4 regions of the Lysinibacillus sp. NPDC097231 genome follow, and region 1 is predicted to be linked to each of the others. Evidence: riboswitches for the same ligand, from Rfam matches in the RefSeq annotation. Region 1 holds a riboswitch; each other region holds the start of a gene.
What was found. Region 1 has a riboswitch for thiamine pyrophosphate ahead of thiW (energy coupling factor transporter S component ThiW). Riboswitches for the same ligand answer to the same signal wherever they lie in the genome.
Positions count from the first base shown of each region.

Region 2: linked by a shared signal. The riboswitch ahead of thiC (phosphomethylpyrimidine synthase ThiC) and the one ahead of thiW (energy coupling factor transporter S component ThiW) in region 1 are both predicted to bind thiamine pyrophosphate.
Region 3: linked by a shared signal. The riboswitch ahead of ACIQXF_RS02710 (ABC transporter substrate-binding protein) and the one ahead of thiW (energy coupling factor transporter S component ThiW) in region 1 are both predicted to bind thiamine pyrophosphate.
Region 4: linked by a shared signal. The riboswitch ahead of thiT (energy-coupled thiamine transporter ThiT) and the one ahead of thiW (energy coupling factor transporter S component ThiW) in region 1 are both predicted to bind thiamine pyrophosphate.

Region 1 is NZ_JBIWDH010000011.1:4,072-11,837, reverse strand. It holds gene ACIQXF_RS08810 (VWA domain-containing protein) at 1-2,180, shown strand, start outside; gene thiW (energy coupling factor transporter S component ThiW) at 2,347-2,847, opposite strand; TPP riboswitch at 2,965-3,072, opposite strand; gene ACIQXF_RS08800 (MFS transporter) at 3,150-4,346, opposite strand; gene ACIQXF_RS08795 (ABC transporter substrate-binding protein) at 4,551-5,624, opposite strand; gene ACIQXF_RS08790 (ABC transporter permease) at 5,621-6,418, opposite strand; gene ACIQXF_RS08785 (ABC transporter permease) at 6,415-7,224, opposite strand; gene ACIQXF_RS08780 (ABC transporter ATP-binding protein) at 7,214-7,766, opposite strand, start outside.
Region 2 is NZ_JBIWDH010000030.1:25,130-32,895, forward strand. It holds gene ACIQXF_RS16745 (S-layer protein) at 1-116, opposite strand, end outside; partial or broken gene ACIQXF_RS16750 (methyl-accepting chemotaxis protein) at 456-557, opposite strand; gene ACIQXF_RS16755 (hypothetical protein) at 683-919, shown strand; gene ACIQXF_RS16760 (AEC family transporter) at 1,030-1,959, shown strand; TPP riboswitch at 2,089-2,203, shown strand; gene thiC (phosphomethylpyrimidine synthase ThiC) at 2,429-4,207, shown strand; gene ACIQXF_RS16770 (ABC transporter substrate-binding protein) at 4,501-6,084, shown strand; gene ACIQXF_RS16775 (nitrogenase component 1) at 6,103-7,356, shown strand; gene ACIQXF_RS16780 (nitrogenase component 1) at 7,356-7,766, shown strand, end outside.
Region 3 is NZ_JBIWDH010000002.1:181,416-189,181, reverse strand. It holds gene ACIQXF_RS02740 (solute symporter family protein) at 1-45, shown strand, start outside; gene ACIQXF_RS02735 (hypothetical protein) at 141-317, shown strand; gene ACIQXF_RS02730 (TatD family hydrolase) at 353-1,102, opposite strand; gene ACIQXF_RS02725 (ABC transporter ATP-binding protein) at 1,092-1,841, opposite strand; gene ACIQXF_RS02720 (ABC transporter permease) at 1,819-2,592, opposite strand; gene ACIQXF_RS02715 (thiamine-binding protein) at 2,589-2,879, opposite strand; gene ACIQXF_RS02710 (ABC transporter substrate-binding protein) at 2,881-3,876, opposite strand; TPP riboswitch at 4,051-4,161, opposite strand; gene ACIQXF_RS02705 (TetR/AcrR family transcriptional regulator) at 4,360-4,968, shown strand; gene ACIQXF_RS02700 (MFS transporter) at 5,150-6,430, shown strand; gene ACIQXF_RS02695 (hypothetical protein) at 7,254-7,481, opposite strand; gene ACIQXF_RS02690 (hypothetical protein) at 7,523-7,766, opposite strand, start outside.
Region 4 is NZ_JBIWDH010000015.1:5,465-13,230, forward strand. It holds gene ACIQXF_RS10755 (aminopeptidase) at 1-116, shown strand, start outside; gene ACIQXF_RS10760 (hypothetical protein) at 255-389, shown strand; gene ACIQXF_RS10765 (beta-class carbonic anhydrase) at 698-1,261, shown strand; gene ACIQXF_RS10770 (GNAT family N-acetyltransferase) at 1,343-1,930, opposite strand; gene ACIQXF_RS10775 (polyphosphate kinase 2 family protein) at 2,103-2,930, opposite strand; gene ACIQXF_RS10780 (hypothetical protein) at 3,134-3,847, shown strand; gene map (type I methionyl aminopeptidase) at 3,872-4,627, opposite strand; gene thiT (energy-coupled thiamine transporter ThiT) at 4,907-5,467, opposite strand; TPP riboswitch at 5,606-5,713, opposite strand; gene ACIQXF_RS10795 (magnetosome magnetite crystal formation protein family) at 5,839-6,174, shown strand; gene ACIQXF_RS10800 (hypothetical protein) at 6,438-6,560, shown strand; gene ACIQXF_RS10805 (AAA family ATPase) at 6,715-7,766, opposite strand, start outside.

The DNA of each region.
Region 1 (7,766 bases):
AGCAAAGCCTACAGCTCGCTTCAGGTATCGTAGATCCAAAAAAAGCAACACGCCTAGTATTGTTAACGGATGGCAATGAAACAAAGGGAGATGCCTTAGATTTTGCTTCAAAGTTTAAAGGTTCAAACATTAGTGTTGATGTAGTACCGTTTAGCCAACCTGTTGCTAACGATGTATCACTTAAAAGCTTTGTAACCCCACAAGTGGCTTATATAGGGGAGCAGCAGCAGTTGGTGACTGAAATTCAAGCAACTGCGGCAGGACAAGGGGAATTATTATTATATGAAAATGATAAACTCATTCATCGTGAGGCAGTGGAGCTTGCACAAGGTTCAAATGTATTTACGTATAAACATACAGCAACAGCAGAGGGACTTGTAAAATATGAGGCACTCATGCAAGTTGAACAAGATGCCATTTTTGAAAATAATAAACTAACAAGTGTTACGATGGTGCAAAGTGAACCACATTTATTAATCGTTAACGGCTATGACACAGCATCACCTATCGCTGCATCACTTGGTAGCCAATCCATTTCCTATGATGTTGTGGGTGCTGAAAGTTTACCAAATGAACTTTCAAGTTATTTACAATACAATGCTATTATTTTTGATAATGTGCCAGGGCATTTAGTAGGCGAGGCAAAAATGAATGTAATTGAACAGGCAGTGAAAAACTTCGGTGTCGGCTTTACAATGGTCGGTGGCGAAAATAGTTTTGGCTTGGGTGGCTATTTTAAAACACCAATCGAAACGTTACTACCAGTTGAAATGGAGATTAAAGGTAAGGAACAATTACCATCATTAGGACTTGTTATCGTGCTTGACCGTTCTGGCAGTATGTCTGGAGCGAAGCTAGAGCTCGCTAAGGAGGCGGCTGCTCGTTCAGTTGAAATGTTAAGAGAAGAAGATACACTCGGCTTTATTGCTTTCGATGATCGACCTTGGGAAATTATCGAAACTGGACCGCTTGGCAATAAGGAAGAAGCTGTAGACACCATTTTATCTGTAACACCAGGTGGAGGAACAGAAATCTATGGTTCACTTGCAAAAGCTTATGAAAACCTAGCTGATTTAAAGCTACAGCGTAAGCATATTATTCTATTAACGGATGGACAGTCACAGCCAGGGAATTACGAAGATTTAATCGCTGAAGGAAAAGACAATGGCGTGACATTGTCTACTGTAGCCATTGGACAAGATGCAGATGCCAATTTACTTGAAGCACTTAGTGAAATGGGCAGTGGACGATTCTACGACGTTGTTGATGAGCAGACCATCCCTTCGATTTTATCTCGTGAAACGGCAATGATTTCACGCACATATATAGAGGATAGCCCATTTTATCCAACTATCTATAATGCATCTGGATGGAACACGTTATTTGCAAATGGTGTACCTCAAATGAATGCTTATATCGGTACGACAGCAAAGCAGGGGGCTTCTGTGATCGCTGAAAGTGAGAAGGAGGATCCCGTGCTAGCGCAGTGGCAATATGGCCTTGGCAAGACATTCGCTTTCACTACTGATTCGACAGGAAAATGGACAGGAGACTGGGCAAGATGGCAAGACTGGGGTACGTTTTGGCAAACGCTTATTTCACAGATGCTACCGAGCTATAATGATGTAGCCTATGATGTACGTCTAGAGTCAGACGGTTCATTTATGATAACTGATCCAACAAATGAAGTAGCGTTTTTAGATATTGTAGCTGTTAACGAATCTGGTGAAGAACTTGAAACACAACTTGAAACCATTTCAGCGTCACAAGTTCGAGCGGTTGTACAGGCAGAACCAGGACTGATCTTCTTCCGCATTGCAGATGAAGACGAAGCTATTTACCAGGCAGGCTTAAGTGTTCCGTATAGTGCCGAATATGAGTTACGTCCAGTGAATGACAAGCTAACAGAAGAGCTGACAAAACAAACAGGCGGCTCCGTTTTGAAAGAGCCGGAGGAAGTATTCCGTGAATTTACGAAAAAAGGTGCAGAACGTCAAAATATTACAACCTGGCTTTTATTAGCGGGGATGCTACTGTTCTTCATTGATATAACAATACGACGCTTTGGTTGGGGCTTCCTAACAAGGCCGAAGAGAAACGAACAGCTTGTAGAGGAAAAACAACTGCAGGCAGAGGATACAAATGTTGCCCAGCTATTAAAGGGCATGAAAAAAAGATAGTAAACACAAAAAGATGGTGCATCGCTTTTAGCAATGTGCCATCTTTTCTTTTTTTGTTAAGGAATTTTTTCGATAAAGGCACAAAAAGTTTCGATAAAATGACATTATGTTTCGATAAAAGCTCAAATAGTTTCGATAATGCTCTAATTTGTTTCTATAAACCAGGCTATTTAAGCATTGTATTAAGGTTAGTTACAAATACGGTCTTTCGCAGATTACTAGCAACGACAACGCCTAAGATGGCACCAATAGTACTTGATGTTAAAAAGGCTGGCATGAAAAATAATGCAGCTACGGATGTTCCCATTAATAAATGTGCGTAAGGTACTGCAATGAATGAGGCAATGATTCCTGTTCCAAACATTTCACCAACACCTGCTAGCCATTGCTTGCCGCTATATTTAAAAGCAATGGCTGCGCACAGTGCGCCAATGACACTACCAGGTATAGCTAACAATGAACCTGTGCCTGTTAAAATACGAATAATCGCAGTAACAAAGGCGACCATAACAGTAGGCACTGGTCCAAGAAAAATAGCGCCAATAACGTTAATGGCATGCTGCACTGGATATGCACGTGCTATGCCTGTCGGAATTGAAACAAAGGCAGAGCCTGCTACAGCAATTGCCACTAATAAGGCCATAATGGTTAATTTTCGAATTGACATAATGTCCGCTCCTTTAAAATATTTAAATTTAATTGTTATCGCCGCTTAGACCTCTAGCACGAAAAAAAGCCACTTCCTGAAAAACAATAGGAAGCGGCCTTGCATTTACATATTAAAAAGCAAGCGTCGCCACTTCCCTACGCTAGTGTGAACTAGATCAGGTTCAAAGGGTCCGTATATAACAATACACGTCTCAGCCTTTTAAAGACTCCCCTAGTGGTAATAATTATTTCATTTTTTTGTTGAGCAGCGTAACAACATAAATGTAACATACTACTACAAATAGTCAATGACTTGTCAGACTATTTCGAATCAGACTGCATAAGATGTGGTGCTCTTTTCATTGTCCAAATAAGGGCAAGGAAGAAGCAGGCCATTAGAATGATAGCCCCGAAAATGTAAGGACTGTTCATATTCCAGTCGAATAGGATACCCGCTAAAGCTGGACCAATCATATTACCAAGACTCATATATGCATTATTAAGACCAGCCGCAAACCCTTGCTCATTGTCAGCGAGCTTCGAGATGAGCGTGTTAACAGCAGGGCGAATTAATGTAGTGGCAGTAGAGAAGATTGTCGCTACAGTTAAAACAAGTGCAAAGCCAGAAACAAATAAAATTAAGAAAATAGAAACGGCTGCAATAAATAAATTGACTAATACCACTTTCATCTCACCGAAACGATTAAAGAGCGGTGTAATAATAAACATTTGTACCACTACACCGAAAGCACCACCTACAACTAAGATAATGGCAATATCCACGGGTGTGTAATTGAATTTTTCAGTAACAAACAGCGATAGAGTTGTTTGGAAATTAGCAATACCGAACGAGAATACTAACATTATAATAAGCATAACAAAGTAAGGCATATGTATGGAACGTGCCATTTGCTTCACTAGATTGTCTTGTTTTTGTATTTTTTTCGCAGAGTTTGGTTTTGTTGATGGTAATAAGAAAAATGATAGTAACGCTGCTAAAATAGCAGCAAATCCAGCCGTATAGAATGGGAAATGTAAGCTTACTTTTGATAAAAAGCCACCGATTCCTGGTCCAATCATAAAGCCAAGAGACATGGCTGCTCCTAGCATTCCCATCCCCTTACCTCGTTCTTCATATGTTGTAACATCTGCTACAAAAGCCATAATAGGAGGTGCAATAAATGCTGAACCGAGGCCACCTAAAAAGCGTGCCAGGAAGAGCATCCACACGTCTGTAGAAAGTCCAAAACCAATTTGTGCAAGCCCTGTTACTACTAGGCCGAAAATAATAAGATTCTTCCGACCGTATTGATCCGAAAGATTCCCAGCAATTGGAGAAAATACGAATTGTGCAAAGGCGAACGTTGCAATAAGCATGCCAAGAACTTGGCCTGCAGCACCGAATATTTTTAAATACTCAGGCATAACAGGAATAATAATCCCAATACTCCCCATTGCGATAAACATATTAAACATTAAAATATACAAAGCCGCCTTATTAGACTTCTGCTGGGTCATCGAATATCCCCCTTTTCTAATCAAATATACTACAGTCTACCACAAGGCTTGTACCTTTGCTATTGACTAGAAGTCTGAAATAAGGTTATAGGGTTGCAATCTAATGAATGGAAAAGCTTCATACTAACATGATCGAGTGCATTCGTATTAAATGAGGAAAAAGCTGTTCTCTACGTCAATAACGTGAGAACAGCTTTAAATGGTTTATCGAATGCCCATTTTAAATTCTAAAAACAGCTCATTGTATTTACCTAAATAATCAGGGCCTAAGTTTTTATAAACTTCTAATGTTTTACGTTGTTCTTCAGAAGGATAGAAGCGTTCATCAGACACAACTTCTTTATCCATTAATTTCATTGCTGCAATATTAGGGGTAGAGTAGCCTACATAATCAGCATTTTTAGCACCCGATTCAGCGTTCAATATAAAATTAATGAAGGCATGTGCACCCTCTATATTTTTTGACGTTTTTGGGATAACCATATTGTCAAACCATAAGTTCGAGCCTTCTTCTGGTACAGCAAAGTCTAAGTCTTCATTTTCTGACAACATATCAGCTGCTTGACCAGACCAAGTGAGTGCTACTGCTGCTTCGTTATTAATCATCAATGGCGTAATTTCATCCCCAATAATGGCTTTAACATTTGGTGCCAATGTAATTAATTTATCAGTTGCTTCACGTAGCTCATGGTCATTTAGAGAGTTAAGTGAGTAGCCAAGACTATTTAGGCCCATACCGATAACCTCACGTGCCCCGTCAACTAAAAAGACTTTTCGTTTTAACGAGGAGTCCCATAAGTCCTGCCAAGATGAGAAATCGAGATGACCAATGAGTTTTGGATTATAGACAATGCCAACTGTTCCCCAGAAATATGGAACAGAATATTTATTGTCCTCATCAAATGGTAAGTCTAAAAAATAAGGATCGATATTTTTAAAATTAGGGAGTTTGGTTTTATCCAAAGGAATAAGTAAGTTTTCTTCCTTCATTTTTTCAATCATATATTCAGAAGGTACTGCAATATCATAAGCCGTACCGCCTTGTTGAATTTTTGTCATCATCGCTTCATTGGAATCGAATGTCTCATAAATGACGTGGATGCCTGTTTCTTTCTCAAATTGCTTTAGCAAATCGGGGTCAATATATTCTCCCCAGTTAAAAATCGTTAACGTATTTTTTCCACTTTTCCCACCACCTGCACTCAGGGTGTCAGCAGCATAGAATAGAAGGGCGGAAACGACAAGGATTGCGATTGTTGCTTGAATTAATTGCTTCATTGAGTCCCCCCCGTTCTTTTATTGGCGCGGCTTGTAATGAAGTAATAGCCAACTACGACTATAACCGTTACAAAGAATACTAAACCAGAGATAGCGTTAACCGTTAAGGAAATACCGGCACGTGCCATAGAGTAAATTTCAACAGATAAAGTACTAAAGCCGTTACCTGTCACGAAAAACGTTACCGCAAAATCGTCAAGAGAATACGTTAAGGCAAGGAAGAACCCTGCAAAAATACCAGGTTGAATATACGGCAAAATAACACGCATCATTACATCTTTCTTCGTTGCACCTAAATCTAATGCAGCATCGATTAATGATTTATTCATTTCTAATAGTTTCGGTAAGACCATTAATACAACAATTGGCACACTAAACGCTACATGTGCTAATAACACTGAAGTAAAACCTAATTTAATACCGATCATTGTAAATAAAATTAAAAAGCTTGCACCGATAATAACATCAGGGCTAACAATTAATACATTATTTAAAGAAAGTAATGTATTGCGCATTTTTGAATCTTTAACAGTAACAATGCCTATAGCTCCTAATGTTCCAATGATTGTAGAAATCAATGCAGAAAGTAATGCCACGATGACTGTATTAATTAGAATTACGAGTAGGCGTGAATCCTCAAACACTGCTTTATAATGTTCTAACGTAAAGGACTCAAAATTATTCATTGATCCGCCACTATTGAATGAATAGAAAACCAAATAGAAGATAGGTGCATACAAAACGATAAAAACAATCGCTAAATACACTCTTGCTGTAGCAGATAGTTTTTTCATCGTACGCGACCTCCTTTATCTTTTTGTCCCGTAATTAACATCACAATCACCATAAATAAAATTAAGAAAACAGCAATTGTAGAACCCATACCCCAGTTTTGTGTCACCAGGAATTGTTGCTCAATAGCTGTACCAAGTGTAATGACACGATTTCCTGCAATTAAACGAGTAATCATGAAGAGTGATAATGCAGGAATAAATACAACTTGAATACCTGATTTTACGCCGTCCATTGTTAATGGCAGTATAACGCGACGGAATGTAGTAAAGGCAGATGCTCCTAAATCACGTGCTGCATAAATAAGTGCCGGGTTTAAACGATCTAATGAGTTGAAAATCGGTAAAATCATAAATGGAATAAAAATATAAACGGATACGAACACAAAGCTAATGTCAGTGAATAGCATTTGCTGCGGATCAAAACCAAATACTTCGATAAATGCATTTAATGGGCCATACAAGCCGAAAATTCCGATAAAGGCATATGTTTTTAACAAAAGATTAATCCAAGAAGGAATAATAATTAGTAAAAGCCAAAGCTGTTTATGTTTCGTCTTAGTTAAAAAATAGGCTGTTGGATACGAAACAAGTAACGTAAAGAACGTAATTAAGAATGCATACCAGAATGAACTTAATGTCATTTTTAAATAGACTGAAGTAAAGAATGCTTTATAGTTATTGAGCGTAAAATTGCCGTGTATATCTAGTAGGGAATAGTAAACAACCAGTGCAATTGGCGCGATAACGAAAAATGCAATCCATAAAACATAAGGAAATAAGGCTGATTTCGAAGTCTTAGTTTGCATCTTCGTCGTCTCCATACGCCTCTAGACGTTTATCGAACTCTTCTTCTGTTTCATTTAAGCGCATGACATGAATTGCTTCTGGGTCAAAGTCTAAGCCAATTTCTGTCCCTACCGCAGCTTTTTTCAATGAATGCACGAGCCACTCGTTGCCATCTTTGTCATATGTGGATAATTCATAATGTACCCCACGGAACAACTGAGTATCAACTTTAACGACAAGTTTGCCCTTTTCTATTGTTGTCATTTCTAAATCCTCTGGACGAATAACAATATCAATTTTTTCGTTAGGCTTCATACCTTGGTCGACACATTCAAAAACTTTACCAGCAAATTCTACCTTGAAATCTTCAATCATCACGCCAGGAACTATGTTTGATTCACCAATAAAATCAGCAACAAAGCGGTTAATTGGTTCATCATAAATATCTACTGGAGTACCTGATTGTTGAATTTCACCTTCACTTAAGACAAATATTTCATCACTCATGGCAAGCGCTTCTTCTTGATCGTGTGTGACGAACACAAACGTTTTACCAAGTCGT
Region 2 (7,766 bases), on a different contig from region 1:
TGAATTGAGTGGTTTACAGAAGAATCACCAGAGGCGGCATTTGCAGGTAGCACTGGCAATACCAAAGTGGCTGTCATAGCAGTTGCCATAAAAGTCGATAACGCTTTCTTTTTCATTTAAGTCACTCCAATCATAGTATTTAATAGATAATATAACATATATTTCAATATATTAGTATACGAAGGGATGTTTTACTATATATCCATAAAGCAAATGAATCATTAGTCCTTTTCTCGGAACGTCTTGTTTATGTAATGAAATGCTTAAAATTACTCATAAATAAGTAAAATTCTGCATTATTCGATAATTATGTTGTTGTGATACATTAGTCCATCCATTATGATTTTTTTATAAAACGGGGGTGTTATAATGGGAAAACCTAGGGGTGTTGCTTTGAAGTTATCTTCCCTTATTATAGGATTATTTTTAGTGTTATTTCTTGTTTATACTATGATAATAACTTCTGTTTCATTTTTGGATTGCTCTGCTAACTTTCGTACTTCCTCGGCAACTACAGAAAAACCTTTCCCATGTTCACCCGCGCGAGCAGCTTCTATAAATTTCTCTTCTACTTTTTTGAGTTAAATCACCTTTGCTGCAGATTTAAGAGAGGCGCGTAAAAATGAGCTTTCTCGTTCTATTGCGGTATCAATCAATATGTTAATGACTAAACTTTCTTCTATTGCTAGAGCGTAAAAATCAAGCTATTATGGCGATTCAAAATATATCTGCAATATCGGAGGAGACGGCAGCGTCTGCTGAACAAGTAAGTGCATCTGCTATAGATCAACAAGCAGAGCTACAAAAGGTGGCAGAATCCATCGATAACATGGAAAAGACTTACAAGAGGTTGTTAATCGATTTAAGCTTGCTTAATACAAGAATGACTACCAACCAGATATGTAAATATGAAAGGTAGCCTTTTTTTCTGCAAATTTGTGGGATTACTATTTCTAATAGGCAATCATGAGGTGCATTGACCAAGTAGATAAACAGCACTACTATAGGAAAGGAGAGGGGGACATTACCATGATGTATCTCGGAATGATTTTCTTTCAGATTGTCGCTCCTATTTTAGTGCTACTTGTACTTGGCGCAATTCTTCAAAAAAAATTCCGTTTTAATTTAAAGGCACTTTCGCAACTTATTACATACTGTTTTATGCCAGCAGCAGTTTTTGTGAATTTGTATGAAACGAGTATAGAACTATCGGTGCTTGGGGAAGTTGCATTGTTTATCCTCCTCTTTATTGGTAGCCAAATGATGCTTAGTCACTTTGTAGCGAGGGCATTAGGTCTAGTGAGAACGGAGGCAGCAGTGTTTAAAAATAGCGTTGTCCTCATAAATTCCGGCAATTACGGTATTCCAGTCGCACAAATGATTTTTGTGACACAGCCAATTGGTGTAGCCATTCAGGTTATTCTAGTGATATTTCAAAATATGACCACGTATACATACGGCTTGTACAATTTAATTTCTTCAACAAAGTCAGGCATGGCAATCGTAAAAGATTTTCTCAAAATGCCTATTATTCATGCGCTTATTATTGGTGTAGCTCTGAACTACTTTGATATCACTGTACCTCAGTTTATTAAAATTCCGATAGATCATGTGGCAGACGGTTTTATCGCTATAGCATTAATAACATTAGGTGCACAACTATCACAGCTTGAAATCAAATCTATGTTCAATAAAACGGTATTCATTAGCTGTTTTACACGATTAATCATAGGGCCAGCTGTAGCTTTACTTATTATTTTTGTACTTGGCCTAGACGGTGTCGTAGCACAATCCCTTTTTATAGCCAGTGCCTTTCCGACATCGCGAAATAGCTCTAGTCTTGCATTAGAATATGACGTAGAATCGGCAACAGCTGCACAAACAGTATTGTTTTCAACGATTGTGAGCTGCATCACAGTGACAATTGTTATTTACGTAGCGGAACTGTTGTTTACCTAACAGCTAGACGCCCTCAGGAAACGCCTAGACGGAACGGAAATCAACCACACGTTATGATGATAAGACAAAAATTATCAAATGAAGCTTCCATCCCTTAGTAATATCTGCTACACTAGCATCAAACTAAATAGCATTAACTAGGGGAGTCTGATGAGTCAGGCTGAGAGGGAAACGCTTAGAGGTTTCTTGACCCTTTGGACCTGATCTGGCTCATACCAGCGTGGGAAAGTTAACCATTGTTGCAATCTATATTATTTGCGATAACTATACTTTTACATTGATAGCCGGATCCAAAATTTTTTGGATTCGGCTTTTATTTTTTAATCTGTAGGTGTCAAACAGATAAAACCTCCGAACGCGTTGTTTATCTGTGCGAAAGCGAAGCGACAGCAAAAGAAAATTGATTTTTGTTGGAGTGAGCTAGATTCGGTCCTTGTATGAAATTTTCTATAAGGGAGAGAAGTAGGTCATGACAACAGTTAACGAAAAGAATATTACAATTATGTCGAGCTTTGATGGTAGCAAAAAGGTTTATGTAGAGGGATCGAGACCTGATATTTTAGTACCAATGCGTGAAATTACATTAAGTCCGACGACAGGCAGCTTTGGGGAAGAGAAAAATGCGCCAGTTCGTGTTTATGATACGAGTGGTCCATACACTGATCCTGCATATATGGTGGACATTACAAAAGGATTGCCTGCCTTATGTAGTGCATGGATCAGTGAGCGGGATGATGTTGAAGAATACGAAGGTCGTACCATCAAGCCAGAAGATAATGGATTCCGCAATGCTGATGATCCACGTATTAAAGAAAATGTTTTTCCGGATTTATCTAGAAAGCCTTTGCGTGCGAAGAGAGGTAGAAATGTAACACAGCTTCACTATGCAAGAAAGGGAATTATTACTCCGGAAATGGAATTTGTAGCCATTCGTGAAAATATGGACCCTGAATTTGTGCGCTCAGAAATCGCGGCAGGGCGTGCTATTTTGCCTTCTAATATTAATCATCCTGAGGCCGAGCCGATGATTATTGGACGCAACTTCCACGTGAAAATTAACGCCAACATTGGGAATTCTGCTGTATCATCCTCTATTGCGGAAGAGGTAGAAAAAATGACGTGGGCAACACGTTGGGGTGCCGATAACATTATGGATTTGTCGACTGGTAAGCATATTCATACGACACGTGAATGGATTATCCGAAATGCCGCAGTGCCAGTAGGAACAGTACCTATTTATCAAGCGTTAGAAAAAGTAAATGGTGTGGCAGAGGACTTAACGTGGGAAGTGTATCGTGATACGTTGATTGAGCAGGCCGAGCAAGGTGTTGATTACTTCACGATTCATGCAGGGGTATTACTGCGTTATATACCATTAACTGCTAATCGTGTAACAGGTATAGTGTCTCGTGGAGGCTCAATTATGGCACAGTGGTGCTTATATCATCATCAAGAGAGCTTTTTATATACACATTTTGAAGAAATCTGCGAAATTATGAAAACATATGATGTTGCCTTTTCTTTAGGTGATGGTTTACGTCCAGGTTCCATTGCAGATGCAAATGATGAGGCACAGTTTGCGGAACTGGAAACGCTAGGGGAATTAACACAAATTGCTTGGAAGCATGATGTACAGGTGATGGTAGAGGGACCAGGGCATGTGCCAATGCATCTTATTAAAGAAAATATGGACAAGCAGTTAGAGGTATGTAAGGAAGCTCCTTTCTATACATTAGGGCCACTGACAACAGATATTGCTCCCGGTTATGACCATATTACATCAGCCATTGGTGCTGCAATGATCGGTTGGTTTGGTACAGCAATGCTGTGCTATGTAACGCCTAAAGAGCATCTGGGGTTACCAAATCGTGAGGATGTTCGTGTTGGGGTTATTACGTATAAAATTGCTGCTCACGCGGCAGATTTAGCGAAAGGGCATCCAGGAGCACAGCAGCGTGACGATGCACTATCTAAGGCACGCTTTGAATTCCGCTGGCGCGATCAATTCAATCTATCCCTAGATCCAGAGCGTGCAGTGGAATATCACGATGAAACATTGCCTGCAGAGGGAGCGAAAACGGCACACTTCTGTTCAATGTGTGGACCTAAGTTTTGTAGTATGAGAATCTCACAGGATATTCGCAATTATGCAAAGGAAAGAGACTTAAATACGACTGAAGCGATTCACCAAGGCATGCAGGAAAAGGCAAAAGAATTTAAGAAGGCAGGCAGTCAGATTTATAAATAATTCAAGTGAAGGCTTGTGTCTATCAAATTAGGCACAAGTCTTATTTTATTTGGTCGTAAAAATTTGGGCTTGGATATTAATAATAAGTTGAAAATTAAATTTTAGTTAGGTTTTTTACCATGTATTTGAAAAAATCCTTACATTTTGCTCCACCTTCACCATATCAAAACTTCACAAGAATCTCACTCTATATTCACTGAAAATTCTTTCTTTTTTCGTTATTCTCACACAACTAATTGATAATATTCAAATAGCTTCAAAAATATATTGAGGAGATGATGATTTTGAGATCAGTGAAAAAGCAATTTTTTCTACTTGCTACATTAATTTGTTTAACTTTTATTATAGCAGCATGTGGCAATGATGAAAAAGCAGTAGAGAAGAAAGAAAAAGCTAATGAACCAAGCAATGTGAATATTGCATTAGGTCATGCTTTAGATTATTTAGGGTTAGATCCTTATGCTAATGGTCGCGAAAATACAACGTTAAAGACGGTAGTTTTTGAATCCTTGGCGTTAGAGACATCATCTGGCCAATTTGAAAGTGCACTAGCTGAAAATTGGGAGGTTAGTGAAGATGCAAAAGTGTGGACGTTTTATTTAAAGAAGGATATTAAATTCCACGATGATACATTATTTACAAGTGATGCAGTTGTTCAAGCGTTTAATCGTTATATGCAAAATAAAGAGTTGTCTAGAAGGTTAGGTATTGAAAAAGTAGAAGCTACTGATGATTATACAGTCGTATTCACATTAACTAGACCATCGGCAACATTTTTAACAGTTGTAGGCTCTTATCAAACTGCCATTCCTAGCCCAACCGGTTTTGATGCAGAAGGGAAATTTGTAGAAGCTATTGGTACAGGACCATATAAAGTACAAAGTAGTACTAAAGAAAGAATTGAATTTGTAGCTAATGGAAATCATTGGCGTGGAAAGCCGGATATTGATAACTTAAATGTCATTTATATTTCGGATGCTTCAACAATGATTTTGGCACTTGAATCGGGGGAAGTAGATTTGATTGGTGCTGATGGTTACGGGATTTCCTTTTCTGAAATTGAGCGATTAAAAGGAAATGAAAATTTAAAAGTAGTGATTAATGAAGACGCTAGTTCGATGGAATGGATTGGGTTCAATTTATACAAAGGTCCATTAAGTGATAAAAATTTGCGGGAAGCGCTAAATTATTCGATTAATCGACAGGAAATTATTGACTATGTCTATGAAGGCTATGCAACTACTGCAAAAGGTCCAATTGGATTTAATGATTCTATCCCATGGGTAGATACATCGATTGAAGGCTATACATATGATTTAGCTGTAGCTGAAGGATTATTTAAAAAAGCAGGTTATACAGAGAAAAATGAAGAGGGCTATTTTGTAAAGGATGGTCAAGCCTTGGAGTTAACGTTTGTTACCAAATCAGATAGAACGTGGAAACCTGTTAGTGAAATACTACAAAATCAATTAAAAGATGTTGGAGTTAAGGTGAATCTTGAAGTGCGTGGAGATGATATTGTACGTGATTTAGTGAAGAAGGGTGAGTACGATTTAGTATCACTAGGTAGTATGGGTAAAAGTAATGCTGATCCGTATTATTTCTTCCAATATTACTTTACGAGTACAGGTACAAATTCAATTATTAGCGATAGTCCTAAGTTAGATCAATTAGTTCGAAATGTTGTTATGACGATTGATCATGAAAAGCGGGCACAGATTTATAACGATATTCAACAAGAAGTAATGATGAACATACCAGGTGCTTTTTTAGTTCATCCATCTAGAGTAACAATTATGGATAATAAATATGATAATTGGAAATTCGCAGGCACGATGGATCCACTTCGTTTCGTATATGCGTTAACAAAAAAATAGTGAAAGGGTGGTAATTGTATGAGTTTAGTAGCTCCAAATCAGGTATTTAAAACTCGTAAAGCAACGCAGTATCCAGGTGCACATTGTGGATTATTTGAAGTATCTATGCAAGCCCCTTTTTTTCCAAGTAGCGTAGCACTGGTTCTTTCACCACCTTCATGTTCTTATCATGCACGTGTGGCTTCTGGGCGTCGGCAGCTCTCTTTTAATAGTAATGGAAATAATATTTATTCTTTAAATTTAACACAGGAAGATATGGTTTTTGGTGTAGATCTGGCCGTAGAGGAAGCGATTGAAGAACTAGCGAAGAGCTTAAACCCTGAAATTATCTTTTTAGTGTCTACTTGTACGCCAGAAATTATTGGATTTGATGCGACCGTTTTAAATCTAGTGAAAGAAAGAATCCATTCTAAAGTTTTAGTAGTAAAAACAAATGGTTATGCATGCTTACATCACCAAAAAGGTAAAAGTGAGTTTTTGTTGTCGGTTGTTGAATTAATGAAACCATTAGAAAAGAAAAAGAAGCATGTGAACATTATTGGACTACGTTCGCTTCGTTGGCGAGAGTGTGAGCTAGTTCAGCTTCTTGAAAAGGTAGGGGTGACAATTAATGCAGTCTTACCAGGAGCAGAAAGTCTTGCACAAATTGAAAGCGCTTCACAAGCTGAATTAAATATTTTAATTGGTCGGGGTACACTTCAATTAGCAGAAGCGATGAGTGAAAAATTCGATATTCCATATGTTGAATATGAACAAACATATAATACTCAAAAAATTCTAGAAAATTATGAGAGAATTGCTGCTGCGTTAGAGGTAAATTTATCAGAAGACCTTAAGCAACTACTTGATAAGCATAATGAAAAAGTAGAAACAGCAAGAAATAAATTAAAGGGAATTTCTTTTGGGATAGGTACTGTAGAAGGAAATAATATAGAGGCTGTTAATTTCTACACAAAGGTAGGAATGAAACCACTTTTTTTACAGACAAGAGAAAAAGTCGAAGATAATAATCCTTACATGAAGGAATTAAAACAAATGGGCATCGAGTTTCCCATTGTCAATCAATTCTATGGTCCAGACTTAAAAAGTCTTGTTCAACGTTTTAAACCACAAATATTTATCGGTCATGCATTAGGTGAGATGTTAGAGGCTGAAAATGTAGCGCATAGTCACCCGATGACATCAGAAAATGGCCCAGGATTTATAGCATTTAACCAAGAACTAGATAACATTATTAATCTTGTAGAATGCCATGTGAAGGGGGAATTCTGATGAGTAGAATTTCATCTGCATTTCTCCCAACGAATCAATATTTAGGGGCTATCTGGTCCTTAGCAGGTATTCGCGATTTGTATGTTATTAATCATGGTCCAGCAGGTTGCAATTTTTTCGAATTTGCAGCGGGAGATAAAAAAACGAAGGCACGACTATATAACCGTTTTGGCACAACGACGGTTGAACAAGAAGATATTGCCTTAAGTGGCGGTGAAGAGAAACTTAAGAAGTCTTTACAAGAGATAGCGGCGCTTGAGGAGTGTGCGGTGATTGCTGTTATTTCTAATCCAGTTTCTTCTTTGATTGGCGTAGATATTGATGCGGTAGTAACTGAAATGGGCGAGGCTATTCAAAAGCCAATTTTAGCATTTGATAATATGTCTTGGAAAGAAGGGGCAGAGGCAGGA
Region 3 (7,766 bases), on a different contig from region 1:
GTTAAAGCAAACACAGGTATTTCTGTACAGGACGTATCTCACTAATAATGACAATTACCTCGTAAGTTATATACTTACGAGGTTTTACATTTTCTTCTTCATTCGGTACTATATTGATAAGAAGCATTGGAGGTGGTACCTTGTCACAATCAAGAGCAAGAAAGAAACGCATGCATATAAAGCGTACAAAAGGAAAAGATGTTGAACAAAATCGTCAATCCTCCCCTTTCAGTACGCATGAGCGTGTCACAAAGACAAAGCGCGAGACAATAGAACGCAATTTTACAAAATACAAAAAGCAGCGTATAGATGAATAAACATTCTATATACTGCTTTTTTATTTGCTTATTTTCTATAGATTATAAAATGATTTTGTATTCTGAATAATCATTTTTGCCGCTTCCTGTGTTGATAGCCCCTTTATCGATGCAATGACCTCTATTGAATGATTCATCATCCGAGAAGACGTACGTTTATTGTCAAAAGGACCTTCAAATGGCCATGGCCCATCCGTTTCCACCATGATCAGTTCAAGTGGATATTTTTTAATGAGCTGTTGGATCTCCATTTCATACGTACAATCGGGTGTAACGGAAATAAAATAGCCTTTATCAATCATCCGTTGAATCACTTCCTCGTCTCCTTTAAACCAATGGAAATGCGCTTTCGTTACTTGATGTTTTTCAAGCAAATCACAAGCAAGTGCCGCATCCTCATAAACCGCATGTAAGACAATTGGTTTTTCTAATTCCTTTGCCAACACAATAAAACGTTCTAACAATGCCATATACGGATGATAATCAATAGACTTGTCCTGCTTTAAATAGTACGGTAACCCTACCTCTCCAACAGCCACCATTTCATCAGCATGATGGCTTATCCAATCAAATAACGCCTCAACTTCAATGTTACTAGGTAAAGCTTGTTCAGGATGAAAACCAAACGCAGCCTTCACCTTTGCATAGGTTTTCGACAGCATCAACGTTTTTTCACACGATGCAAGGTTCATACTAACCGCAATGACTTGTTCAACCTCTTCTAGCAAAGCAGGTATTTCTTTTTCCTGATACTGTTCTAAATGAATATGTGCATCAATCAACATGAATGTCATCCTTTTCTTCTTTTAAATACGTAAACAACTGTTGCTTTAATGCCGTAAATGCTGCGGAGTGCCGAATTTCCTCTTGTCTTGGTCTTGTAAAAGGAACGACAATCTCCTTTTTAATCGTCGCTGGTCGCTTCGTTAAGACAATGATGCGATCTGCTAAAAAGAGAGCTTCCTCAATACTATGGGTAACGAACAATATAGATTTTCTATATTTCTCCCATATGGATAATAACCATGACTGCATTTCAAGCCTTGTAAACTCATCAAGCGCAGAAAATGGCTCATCCAAGCATAATATAGGTTTGTCACTGACAATTGCCCGAATAAATGATACTCGCTGTTGCATACCGCCTGACAGCTCACTGGGATACGCATTTTCAAACGATGCGAGACCTACTTTTGCTAACCACTCCTTGGCAAGTTCAACATTAGGTTTTTGATGAAGCTCCTCTACAATCGTGACATTTTCAATTATCGTACGCCACGGTAATAAGCAAGGCTGCTGAGGCATATAGCCGATGGTTCCTCTTTTTTGCTGAATATCTACACCATTTAATAGAATAGCTCCCTTATCAATAGAAGAAACACCACCGATCAATTGAAAAAGCGTGCTCTTCCCACTACCTGATGGTCCGACAATCGCAACAAATTCTCCGTCCTGCACCTCAAAAGATACATTTTGAATGACTTGAAGGGAATCAAAGGATTTATCAATGTTTTGAATACTTAGCATGTTGTCCTCTCCCCTTCACAACAAATTTTTCTAATAAGCGAATACCACTAAATAACAGCAAACTTAAAGCGACAATGGCAAAAATCGCAACAAACACACGATCCGTACGAAATGACGATTGTGCCAATGTCATATAAACACCAATCCCCTTTTTCGCACCCAACCATTCCGCAATGACAGCCCCCATAACACTATAAGTTGCCGCAATTTTAATACCTGAAAAGATAGCTGGGAATGCATAAGGCCATTCAAGCTTCCAAAAGGTCTGTGCTTTGGTTGCCCCAATCATCATAAAATAATGCTTCAACTCTGGTGAGGTTTGACGAAAGCCATCCATTACAGCAATAACAATAGGAAAAAAGCACACTAGACAGATAATAATAAGCTTCGGCAATAAACCAAACCCAAACCAAATGATTAATAACGGAGCTAGAACAAGCACAGGAACGTTCTGTGACATAATGAGAAGAGGATAAAACAGCTCTCGAACAAACGTAAAACGATGTAATATCACAGCAACCGTTAGCCCACACAATATCCCGATAGCAAGACCTAGTAATGCTAATTGCACCGTTGCAAAGGCATGCGGCACAAACGTTTCATACGATTGACAGCCTTCTTTCAAAATGGCACTGGGTGCAGGCAATAGCCAATGTGGAATGTCTGCAAAACGCACAATTAGCTCCCATATGAATAAGAGGAAGGCGATAAAAATTATCGTCCTTCCTTTTTGAATTGCCTGCTCCCTCACTGATATTTCTCCGTTAACATCCCCATTGTAATACCGGATGGCTGATATAAAATTTTCACTTGTGTGATTACATTAATAGCACCCAGCTCAATCATCTTGTCATTCATTTTTTCAATGATGTGTAGTAAAGTCGATAGCTCCCCCTCCATTGTCGTTTCTAACGGGTGTACCTCATATTCCACTCCAGATGCGTCAATAATGGCAATTGCCGCATCAACGAATGGAATCACATCTTCATATTTTTCTGTTTTTGGTATAATTTGAACACTGATTAATGAGTTGGCCATATTATTTCGTCTCCTTTTTCGGTAAAAAGTCGTTCGTAAAGGCTTGCTTTGCATTAAACTCGCCCTCTAACACGTTGTTGCTTGACATCCATTTTGCGTAATTTTCCCAGACAGTCAGCTTTTGCTCGCCCCATTGAGCAGCGTCGTCTTGATACTTATCTGCTAGCCATTCCTGACTTTTATGCACAAGCTCTTTATCTAAATCAGGAACCGCTTCTAGTAATATATCTGCTGCCTCATTTGGATGTTGAATCGCATAGTCATAGCCCTTAGCAGCCGCAGCGACGAATGCTTTAACCGTCTCTGGATCATTGTTAATCATTTTTTCATTAGTAGCAAGTACAGGTGTGTAATAATCAAGCTGATTACTATAATCTGTTAAATAAAGCATGTTCAGCTTTTCCCCACGAAGTTCTGCTTCAATTCCAGTCCAGGCATAAAAAATCCACGCAAAATCAATATTCTTTTGCATCATCGTAAAGAAATCTAAATCACCTGCATTGACAATATCCAACTTATGAATATCCGCATGTTCTGTTTGCATGAGTGATTGAAGAACAGCCTGTTCTAGTGGTGCCCCCCAACCTCCATATGTTTTACCTTCAAAATCCTTTGGTGACGTAATGCCTTTAGATGCGATAGAGGCAAAGCCAGATGTATTGTGCTGAATAACCGCCGCAATCGATACTAAAGGTACATCTTGCACACGAGCCTGTGTAATCGCCTCCTGATAGCTTACGCCAAACTCAGCCTTGCCAGATGCTACAAGCTGGTCTGCACCCGCTTCACCAGGTAGTAAAATTTCAACGTCCAAGCCCTGTTCCTTAAAGTAGCCAAGTTTTTTCGCTACGTATAAACCTGTGTGATTGGTGTTCGGTGTCCAATCTAGCACGACGGATACTTTTTTCAATACGTTCGTATCCTTTGTATCCTCTTTTGCGCTACAGCCCACTAATGTTAAAAGTGTAGCCATCAGGATCAATAACCTTTTTTTCATGTTGAAACCTCCCAGTAAATAGTGTGAAAGTGTTCATGAGTGAATGTTACAACCAGAAGAAAGCGCATCCACGGTTTGTCTGCCCCAAGGTTTGTGCAAACAGCAAATGCTTGCCAACATAAAAAACGCCTAGGATTCCTCCCAGACGTTTTACAATCAATATCAAAAGCTTTCTTTTTTTGAATAGATGTTCCCTACGCTGGTACGAGCCAAATCAGGTTCAAAGGGTCAGCGTCTATCGGACACAATCTCAGCTGGCAACTACCAGCCCCCCCACATTCTTTCCATATGAACTTTTCGTTGATTATTATACCCATATCTCTTTATAAAAGACAAGGCTCTCTTTACCGAAAGCGCTGTAAATGGTTTTTGAAATAAATTTATTCATTTAAGAAGTAAAAATACTTCATCATATTGACAATGGAAACAAAATACAATAAAATTTGATTGATCAATCAATCATTTGTTGAAAGGAGTATCTAAATGGAACCTAGACTTACTAATGATGAAAAAAAGAGAAGAAAAAGATCTACTATTCTAAACGCCGCGATTAAATTATATAGTGAGAATGGTTTTGCAGAGACAAAAGTTGCCGAAATAGCTAAGGAGGCAGGAGTTAGCTTTGGTACGGTATTTACGTATTTTGATTCAAAAGAAGCACTTTATGAAACAGCCATTTTGGAGCCTTTGGAGGAAATCAAACCATATTTTTTTGAGATAGAAGAACACTTTAAAGGTGAGCCTCTTGAAGTTGTGAAGAAAATGGTAGATTGCCATGTACACATATTTTCAACGAGAAGTGAATACCTACGTCTAATTCAGCAAGTTATTGCAAGACCTGATCGATTTCCAAAGCCTTTTAACGAACTAAACGATTTCGTAAATACATTTATAGACTGTATTTATCCTGTTATTGAAGCAGGTCAAAGGCTTGGTTACTTTTATGAAGAATCACCTTCATTAATTGCTGAGTCATACTTATCCATCTTAAACGGAATGCGTTTAACGTTTATTGATGAATATACAAATTCATTGTGGAAGGATATATCGAGACAAGCTCTGAGATTATTTGGACCTATCTCTAATAAATAAGCCCCTTTCCTTCGCTCTTATCTTTAAAATTAGGTAACTCAAAAAACAGGTCTGCACCTGTAGATAATATTTTGATCATCATGAAAAATAGTTTGGATGATTTTCTTTTTGGTTTCCGCTGACTGGATCAACGGAAATTCTATCAGAAAGAGCTCTTCTTAATATGTGAGGAGTGATTTATATGAAATTGAGAGATATCCATCCTAACGTCAAACTTCGCCTAGCCATGCAATTTCTAGGCAGCCTTATTTCAATGGCTGTTATCCCTTTTCTAGCAATCTATTTTACCCAGAAAATCGGAGCTACTAAAACGGGTATTATTCTTATAATAATTGTGATTAGTGGCGTTATTGGAGGTTTTATCGGAGGGCATGTTTCAGATAAAATAGGGCGAAAAAAAATAATGATTTATGCTGAACTTGGACTATTGCTTTCGTATTTGTTAATAGCGCTTTGTAATTCCCCTTGGTTTAACCTTCCTTATATTTCTGCAGCATTCTTTATCATCAATATGTTTTGTGGAGGAATGTTTCAGCCAGCCGCACAAGCTATGATTATTGATGTTACTAATGCTGAATCGAGAAAGCTCGTATTTACAATTAGCTACTGGTTGAGTAATTTATCAACTGCTATCGGAGGAATCATTGGAGCATCTAAAAGGTACTTATTTGAGCTATTTATTGGCATTTCAATCATCTCTTTGTTATCTGTATTCATGACCGTATTCTTCATCACAGAAACCTATTCACCAGAACCTGCACCTAAGTCTTCTAATCATAAGAAAAAATTTTCATCAAAAGAGATGTTTCAAATCTATTCAACCGTTTTAAAAGATAAGGTATTTATGTATTATATTTTCGGAGCAATCTTGATTTTCACCTTGGAACAGTCTTTACCAAACTATATTGGGATTCGCCTTGAAAAAGATATAGCCCAACACTCAGCTTCATTGTTTGGAATAAATTTCATGATAGATGGCACAAAAATGCTAGGTTTTCTCCGAACAGAGAATACTATTCTTGTAGTTCTTCTATCAAGTGTTGTTTTATTCTTATTTAAAAAGTGTAGTGATCGCTGGACTCTCGTTACAGGAATGTTGATCTTTTCTATATGTTTTAGTGTTTTTGCTTTTTCAAATAACGTGTTGTTTCTTTTTATGGCCATGTTTATTGGGACGATTGGTGAGCTGATGTATGTTCCTATTAAACAAGCGATGATAGGAGAACTTGCCCCATCTAACGCTCGTAGCACCTATATGGCTTTTAATAGCTTGACTATCTACGGAGCAATGATTGTATCTTCGTTATTGATCATCGTTGGTGAATGGATTCGCCCCATATATATGGGTGGATTGCTCCTTATTCTAGGACTAACTGGTACATTTTTGTACTACATCATAACAAAAACGCTATACTCTAAAGGTAGTGAACGGAATGAAAGTAAAGTACCAGTTTCTTATTAATTTTACCCCCTCCTAAAATCAGGACTGGGGCAGGATGTTTACAGGTGAAAATAAACTTTCTACATTATCCCCTCCCTCCTTTAGCTGTAGATTTGTAATAAAGTTTAATTAAATTAACGATATCCATCTTTATATAAGAACAAATTTAAAGAGTATGTTTTGAAAAAAGATTGATCAAAACATACTCTTATTTAATGTTGACAGCGCAATAATTCTAAGCATGATCTTCAAGTAAAGCCCCCGTTAGTCTAAGTACATTTATTCACAAACTTTTCTTGAAATAAAATGAGCAAAATCCTGAAACACAAAGGCAGGCTATAAACGTCCAGAAGTTAAAAAATAAATGATTAGAAAAAGGATTTAAATAGGATATTTCGTATTCAAAAAATGGATTGATTTCATTTCGAAATAAAAGGATTCGGTAAATCGTCATTCCCAAAATCAGCACAAACAGCCCTGAATAGCAGGCTTGAAATAGTTTCCTTTTCACTGAAAAACGTTCATGTAACTTTTCAAAAATAAATATCATTGCAAAGAAAAAATAAAGAATAATTAACATTGGAAGCATAACAAACATTAGGCCTGGGTTTCCATTTCCTCCAACAAAATTGTCACCTGTGGGGTCGAATGAAGTAGTTGTCATATTAGTGAATGCAAAACCGACAACACTTACAATTCCCGAGATAATAACACTTAGCAAATAAAGAAAACGCATTATACTCCTCCTTAACAAACCTTCCCTTTAGTAAATAAAATTCAACAAAAAAAGCGTAAATCCTTGTTGGATAAACGCCCCTGTTTGTTGAATAAGAAATGTAAGTACTTATTCCTCTTCCACTTCAAGACTTTCATAGAAGTCATCAATAATTGGATAAATATCTGGCTCTGTATAATAATAATTACCATTTACTTCATTTAAAGAAAATGAAAAAGTAATTTTCTCATCTTGGTAAAGTGCAATAGAATATCTAAACCCACTCCTATCTACTTGGTTTTCTTCTGGTATAAACTGAATGTTCTTTATTTCACTAAAAAAGCGATGCCTATGCAACTCAATGATCTTCTAGTAAAGCCCCCGTTTGCTTTACAAGCTTATTGAAAAGTTCCGTTATCATTGTCACTGGTTTGTTTTAATTCCCTCCTATATTTAGTATAGGAAACAAGAACTTCTATCAAAAATAATCCCCATAGAATTGGATTAGACAATCCAATTCCAGCCCGAGAAGCACCACCAAGTAAAGTTAAAATTATTAGTACTGAGAAAATGTATATCCCAAAAAAAAGGGTAAAAATAAGTTTTTGTTTGCTTGAGTTAAATACGGGTTCCCCTTTTTGA
Region 4 (7,766 bases), on a different contig from region 1:
ATCACAGCTTGATACATGTGGATTTTATGATTGGTTCAGAGCAAATGAATATAGATGGCATTACTATAGATGGTCAAATAGACCCGGTTTTCCGCAATGGTAATTGGGCAATTTAAGTAATTCATTCCTACTAATATTATTCTAGGTAAGGTATGTTATTGATGTCATAAATTATCCTTAGATTTTCCTAGTAACCTATTGTATAATTAAAACAGATAATATAGTAATTACTTGAGTAGAGAGGAGCTTTTATCGTGTTCTTGACGACTTTACTAGGTTTTTCAGCCGTTTTATTAATTTCTATGGGATTCTTCATCCACTATCTTCAAGTTGGATTAGATACTAAATCTTCTGTAACCGTAGATCCAAAACCAAAAGAAAAATTTTAATTTTATGAAAAACAGCTACTAAAAAACGTAGCTGTTTTTTGTTTATCTAGCGTTAAGTGTACAAGTCTCCCACTTTAAGATGTAAGTGAAGAATAACTGCCCGTATAGCCAGATTAGTGAGAACTGGTAATCAATGAAGAAAATTCCTCGCTAATTCAAGTTTCGCTATATTTTTAATTATTTCAATCTGCTAATTAATTTACTAAACTTTCTTATTTTTCGTAATAATCGCGTGATTATTGTCATTATTATTTGCATATTTAAAGTTTTCCTCTAAAATATTTTTGTAAGGAAGGGAGCAATTTTTCATGACAATGTTACAAGATATTCTAGAATTTAATAAAGATTTCGTTCAAGAAAAAAAATATGAGCCTTTTATTACAACAAAGTATCCTGATAAGCGAATCGTTGTATTATCTTGTATGGATACTCGCCTTGTAGAGCTATTACCTAAAGCTATGAATTTACGTAATGGCGACGTAAAAATTGTTAAAAGTGCTGGCGCATTAGTTAGTCACCCATTTGGTGCGATTATGCGTAGTTTACTTGTAGCTGTTTATGAACTACAAGCAGATGAGGTGTATGTTGTAGGACATTATGATTGCGGTATGAGTGCAGTTGATCCAGAAGCTATGCTAAGTAAAATGGTTGCTAGAGGAATTAGCCCTGAAACCATAAAAATGATGGAATATTCAGGTCTTGATTTAAAAGAATTTTTACGTGGCTTCGGTGACGTCGCGACAAGTGTAATGAAAAGTGTCGATACTATTCGTAATCACCCATTAATGGTGAAAGACGTACCTGTTCATGGCTTAGTAATTGATCCGAATACAGGTCGCTTAGATTTAATTGAAGACGGTAGAAAACACTAATTAACGATTATTTCGTTATTATCTAAATACAATAGAAAAGAAGTGTCTATCCGACTTAACTCGAAAGATAGACACTTCTTTTTATTGGTCCTCTAAACGTGCGTACATATAATGATCTACCCATTGACCATTAATATATAGCAGTTTTTTTAATAAACCTTCACGTTGGAATCCTGATTTTTCCAAAACTCGGATAGAAGCATTGTTTTCTGTTGAAACATAAGCCTCGACACGATGTAAACCTACTTGCTCGAATGCAAATCGCACAACCATATTAACAGCCTCTGTTACTATCCCTTTCCCTACATAAATTTCATCCATCGCATAGCCAACAAATGCACTGGAGTAAGGTAAGCGTTTGACAGCATAAAGAGCAATATGTCCAATTAGATTATTTGTACCTGGTTCAAAAATACCGAAAGAAAACTCTCGTTTGGAGTCCAATAAATATAGGCTTTCTTGAATTTTTTTATATTGAGCATCAATTGTATAATATTCGGGTCGTTGTAATGGTTCATATGTAGACCAAAAGTATTTGTTGCGGCTTACAAGATCAGTTAAACTTTGTACATCCTTTTCTTGAAATGTGCGAATGTAGCATTTTCCCCCTTGAATTGATACCACATTTCCACCCTTTTTCCTCAATAAATTCCAAATCTTAAGCACCATTTCTCCACACTAGCCTTCCAATAATTATCAGTACATATTAATATCGCTTCTTCTTTTCTTATTAATGGGAATACAATCCCCACTGATTGAAGTTTTATTTTATTGTATGTAAAAAAAGATGCTGCTACAACTAAAACAGCTCGTTTTGTTATCACAGCATCAATATCATTATTTAGTTTTTTTGTTTTTGCTTTTTCGGTTTCTCTTCTAACAATTCAAGGCTTGATGATTCAGCATCTTCTAAATGAGCCTTATCTAATACATTCGTTAAATGAAGACCACGTTTTTGAGCCTCACGTTCGATATGCGCAATTGTTTCTTGTAGTACCTGTACACGTGCATATTTTTTATCATTACCCGCTATTAAAACCCAAGGAGCACTTTTCTTATCTGTTTTCTCAAACATTTCATTTGCAGCTTCAATATACTCAGGTGCTTTTTCACGATTACGCCAATCTTCATCTGTTAGCTTCCAAGATTTATAAGGATCATTCTCACGTTCATTAAAACGTTTAAGTTGCTCCTCATCCGAGACATGAAGCCAAAACTTAATGACAATGTAGTCCCCTGCAGTTAAAATCTTTTCAAAGTTATTTATTTCTTCGTATGCACGAGTCCACTCTTCTTTTGTTGCGAATCCTTCAATACGCTCCACTAATACACGGCCATACCATGAGCGATCGAAAATAGCGATTTGACCATGCTGTGGTAGCTTTCTCCAAAAACGTTGTAAATAATTATATCGGAGTTCATGAGGCTGGGGTGCCGAAATAGGGTGTACGACATAGCCACGTGGATCAACACGTTCAATTAGTCGTTTGATGGCACCTCCCTTACCTGCAGCATCCATTCCCTCAAATACTAGTATGAGCCCAATTTTGTTGTTTAATAAAAACTGTTGGGCATTTAACATTTCATATTGGAGTACTTTTAACTTCTTTTTATACATTTTTTTATCTAATTCAATTGCTAAATCTAGATCTTTTAAATTTTGAGTCATTCAATTTCCACTCCTTATATTTGTATATTTTTTATTGTACTAAAGAAATATTTGGATGCCTATACAAATGGTAAATTGTAGATAATTCAAGGAAACAACACAATACATTGCTGACAATTTCCGCTATAATGAAAATGTAATGTTACAGTCCTATACTTATTTGTCTTTTCCCTATACAATTTAACACGAAGGGAGAGGAAAGCATGCCTCGATTTATTTTGATGACAATTAGTTATTTTGTCTCACTCATCCTAACCTTTTCATCCTATTTCATGAATATAAACGGTCAATCTTCGTTAGAAATCTCAAATCGTTTTCCTGTTGTATTTGCACCTGTTGATGTTAGTCATGTAATTTGGATAGTGATTTTCATATTACTTGGTTATTGGTTAGTTATGAATTTAAAAAAGACATCTATTAAACAGACTGTTCTCTTTAGTAGCATATGTATAATACAGGCATTAGCAATTTTCACATGGCATCATGAACTATATATTGTATCACTTGGCAGTACGCTAATTTTAGTGTTGTATTTGTTTCTGTTGTACAATACGTACCCACTTAACAACAATTCACTGTCTGGTCGCACCCCCTTCTCGATTTACTTCGCATGGGTTACATTTATGTTGATGACAAACACAAGCTTTACGCTAACCTCTTATGAATGGAACGGTTTTGGCCTTAGTAATCCACTTTGGGCAGTAATTTTACTGACAATTGGAGTAGCGATTGCGCTACATATTCGATTCCATCATTTTGATATCATGTATCCAAGTGTATTTATTTGGTGTTATATCGGGATTGCATTACATAATGGTTTTGATGAGCTACTGGTGACAACAGCCGCGTTGTTTTTATGCGGTGTACTACTTGTCGGAATACTATTTATCAAAAAAAATCCTGCCTACCAAAAATAATTGGTTAGCAGGATTTTTAAGTTATTATTGCTCATCTAATGAAGTTAAAATAATTGGTTTGTCTTTTGTAACGATAACTGAATGCTCGATTTGGGCTACTAATGACTTGTCTGGTGTAACAAATGTCCAACCATCACCAGCTTCAACAATATGCTCTGCTTCCGCTGAGATGAAAGGCTCAACTGCAAGCACCATGCCTTCTTTCATTATTGTAGAATCCCATGCATCATAATAGTTTAAAATATGATTTGGCTCATCATGTAGTGAACGACCTAAACCATGACCTGTTAAGTTCATAATTACTGTTAAATCATTGGCATATGCTTCACGCTCGACAGCTTTTCCGATTTGGTTTAATTTTGATCCAGCTTTCACTTTTGTCATCGCACGGTCAAAGGCACTTTTAGCTACACGACATAATTTTTCTTTATCTTCATAACCTTCACCAACCACAAATGAAATGCCCGTATCTGCAAAGTAGCCATTTAAGGAACCAGATACATCAATGTTCACGATGTCTCCCTCTTTAATAACACGTTTTCCTGGAATACCATGAGCTACTTCTTCGTTAACACTAATACATGTGTATCCTGGGAAGTCATATTCTCCTTTAGGACCAGAAATTGCTCCTGCTTCAGCAAACATACGACCAGCAATTTCATCGAGCTCAAGTGTTGTCACACCAGGTTTTGTAGCAGCCTTCATTGCTTCACGGATTTCAGCACAAATACGGCCGATTTTTTTAAAGGCTTCAATCTCTTCTTGCGTTTTTACAATCATTTTTAACGTTCCTTTCATCTTATATCTACTCTTTAATATAACATAACTTTCTATGCGTATAACGCTAAACGCTTTAAATATTGTATGCCAGCTTAAATTATAAAGTGCTGAAAACAGGCTCATCATCAAAGGTCGGGGATGACATTTGTTAAAACGTATGTCATTTATATAAGTTGACTTCCGTTGCGACTGAGCGGCTCATCGGATCGGAAATCCCCTCCATGTCATGATGATAAGCTAAATAATAAAAACCCTCCACTCATGTGAAGGGTAAAATATTTATGATTTTCGTTGCATTAATTGAGGTGCTGCTGTAAATAGCAGCACACCGACGATTGCTGTTAAGACTGTTGCTGGTAGCATATATGTTCCATTATAGATAATTGAATAAATCCAAGCATTTTGATCGCCAGCATACTCTGAGAAAAATACTGCGCCAGCAATCGTATGTGCTGCATAACGTAAAAACCCTGCTAATACTGTTCCTAGAATAATATACAGCGCCATTTTCGTTTTGTTTAGATTTTTTGCAGCTTCAAGCACTGGTTGACGTACAATTGCAGCCAAACCAACTACTGTGAAGGCAACTCCATAATCGAGTAAGCCTTGAAACCAATGTACAATGTAGGCACCAAACATTGTTTGCATTACACCGATAAGTAAGCCTGTTGTCAAACCAGGTAGAAGACCCCAACGAAAAGCTATTAAAATTATTGGTACCATCACTAGACTAACCGAGCCACCTTGTGCCCATACTTTAAAGGAAACCTGATCAAGCACAAGGCCAATCGCTGCGAATATCGCAATCTCCACAAGCATTAAAAGTCTTTTTTTGTCCATATTATTCTCTCCTTTGTTCCGATGTAGGATACAAGAGCAGGAATAGAAAAGCGCTGATATGTCTCTTTCTGACATCAATTGTTCATTCCCTGAAGAATGAAAAAACGATGCCAGGACAGAGCCTCACATCGTAAAAGTGTCAGTTTCTATCCACATCCCTACGCAAGTGTTAACTTACAGGTTCAAAGAGTCGAGGCATTACGTGCCAAGTCTCAGCCGACATCATCAGCTCCCCTTGTGGTCGTTACATCTTAATTTTATTTGAACAACCTCATTGTACGCAAACACTTTCATGATTACAACCTTTTCACATTTAATTTTTGAAACTTTACTGTTTTTCATGCGTAAATATTAAAAAAGGAGGTACAACTATGGAGAACCAAAAAATTTTATCTGCATTTAGTTATCTCAGTGTTTTTTTTGCACCCTTTATTGTGCCATTAATTGTTTACTTTGTTTCAAAAGATAGTGACGTAAAGAGACACTCTATTCGAGCACTTATATCTCATTTAATCCCATTCGTGTTTGGAATTATCTTCTTTGCCGTCTTTGTCTTCTCAACCGTATCATTTAACACTTACGACCCATATTCTTCTGGTAGCAATACATTTATGATCGTTTGGTTAGCATCATTTGTCATTTATTTACTCGTTTCTCTAGGAATCGTTATTTGGAATATAATTCAGGCCGTTCGTGTTATCCGATAAGGTTATCAATTAATTCCGTGACATCCACGGGAGGCTTTAGGCCAATAGATGTTTTTTGTCGAGAGCGTAGTTCTAACGCAGCAGCAGCAAAATGGTTTTGTCTGTGCGAAAGCGTAGCGACAGCAACAACATGAAGTTGGTCACTCAGTCGTTGCCACAGGACGTAGCGTTCTTAGACTAAGTTCTACTATTTCAACAGATGTTTGGATACCCGCTGAAAGAAGTAAAACAGGAGAACTATTAGTAAAAGGAGCTGTTATTTTTTGAAAGTATCTAACGTTGTCAAAACCGCGGTAAAGTTAGCACCTATCGTTATTCCAATTGTAAAGAAAGTAATAGCTGCTAAAAAAGGAACAACTCCCAACGTAATTCCACGTAAAAAATAAAGGTACACTTCAATCAGTAGTGCTTTATCACTTACATTTTTTTGTGGGAGTCTTGTACCTGACACTTTGCTTTCGGTACAGAAAAATTACTACCTGTTTATGTAGGATAAAAAAGGCGTACCTCGCTTTATTAAGGGAGGTACGCCTTTTTACCTTACTTTACTTCAAAATATGTTTGACTATGACCATTCATTGTTTTTTCGACATGCAACACTGCGGGCATTGTAGCTTTTAACTCTGAAACGTGTGATATGACACCAATCATGCGTCCAGAGTCCTGTAAATCAATGAGAGTATCGATCGCCTTATTTAATGCTTCTTCATCGAGAGAACCGAAGCCTTCGTCGATAAACATTGTTTCAATGTGGATATTCCCCTGAAAGCTTTGTATCACATCTGCCATACCAAGAGCAAGACTCAAGGATGCATTGAACTTTTCTCCACCCGATAATGTTTTCACATCGCGTAATTGATCTGTATAGGCGTCATAAACATCAAGTCCGAGACCACTTTGCTTGGCATGCTTTTCTAATCGATCGGAACGGCGAAGCTCAAATTGTCCATTAGATAAATGGTGTAAACGCACATTAGCCGCCTCTGTAATTTTATCTAAATAATTGATTTGAATATATCGCTCAAAGGACAGCTTTTTCATGTTCTGACCATTTAGCATTGCATAGAGCTCCTTAACTTTTCCTGCTTCTTTTTCAAGTAAACGAATCTCTTGTGCTGTTTCTTCAATTCTTACAACAAAATCTTCGCAAACTTTTGCAAATCCTTTCATTTGCTGCAATACTTTAAAAGCTTCCTCATATGCTATACGATGCATCTCTAACTTTTCTTCCATTAACATTAAATCTTGTTTCTCTTTCCCTTGAAGATGCTTCTCCCCTTCAGCAATTTGAATCCGCAATGTGTGTATTTGTAAAGTATAATCACTGCAAGCCTTCCGTAAAGCCTCTAATTGCAGTACATTACGCTTTGCAGCAGCAAATTCTTCATAGTTTTCAAAGCCTGCTTCCTGCATGCTTTCTGAAAATAGCTCGCGCTTTTCATCCATTTTCAGCTTCAATTCTTCGAAAGCCTGCTTAGCTATTTCCAAGGCCATTCTAGCATTATTCGCTGCTTCTTTAGAAGATTGCAAGTTTTGTTGGCTGGCATGCCATGCAACTTGTAATGCAGCCTTTTGTGAAGCTATATCAGCAG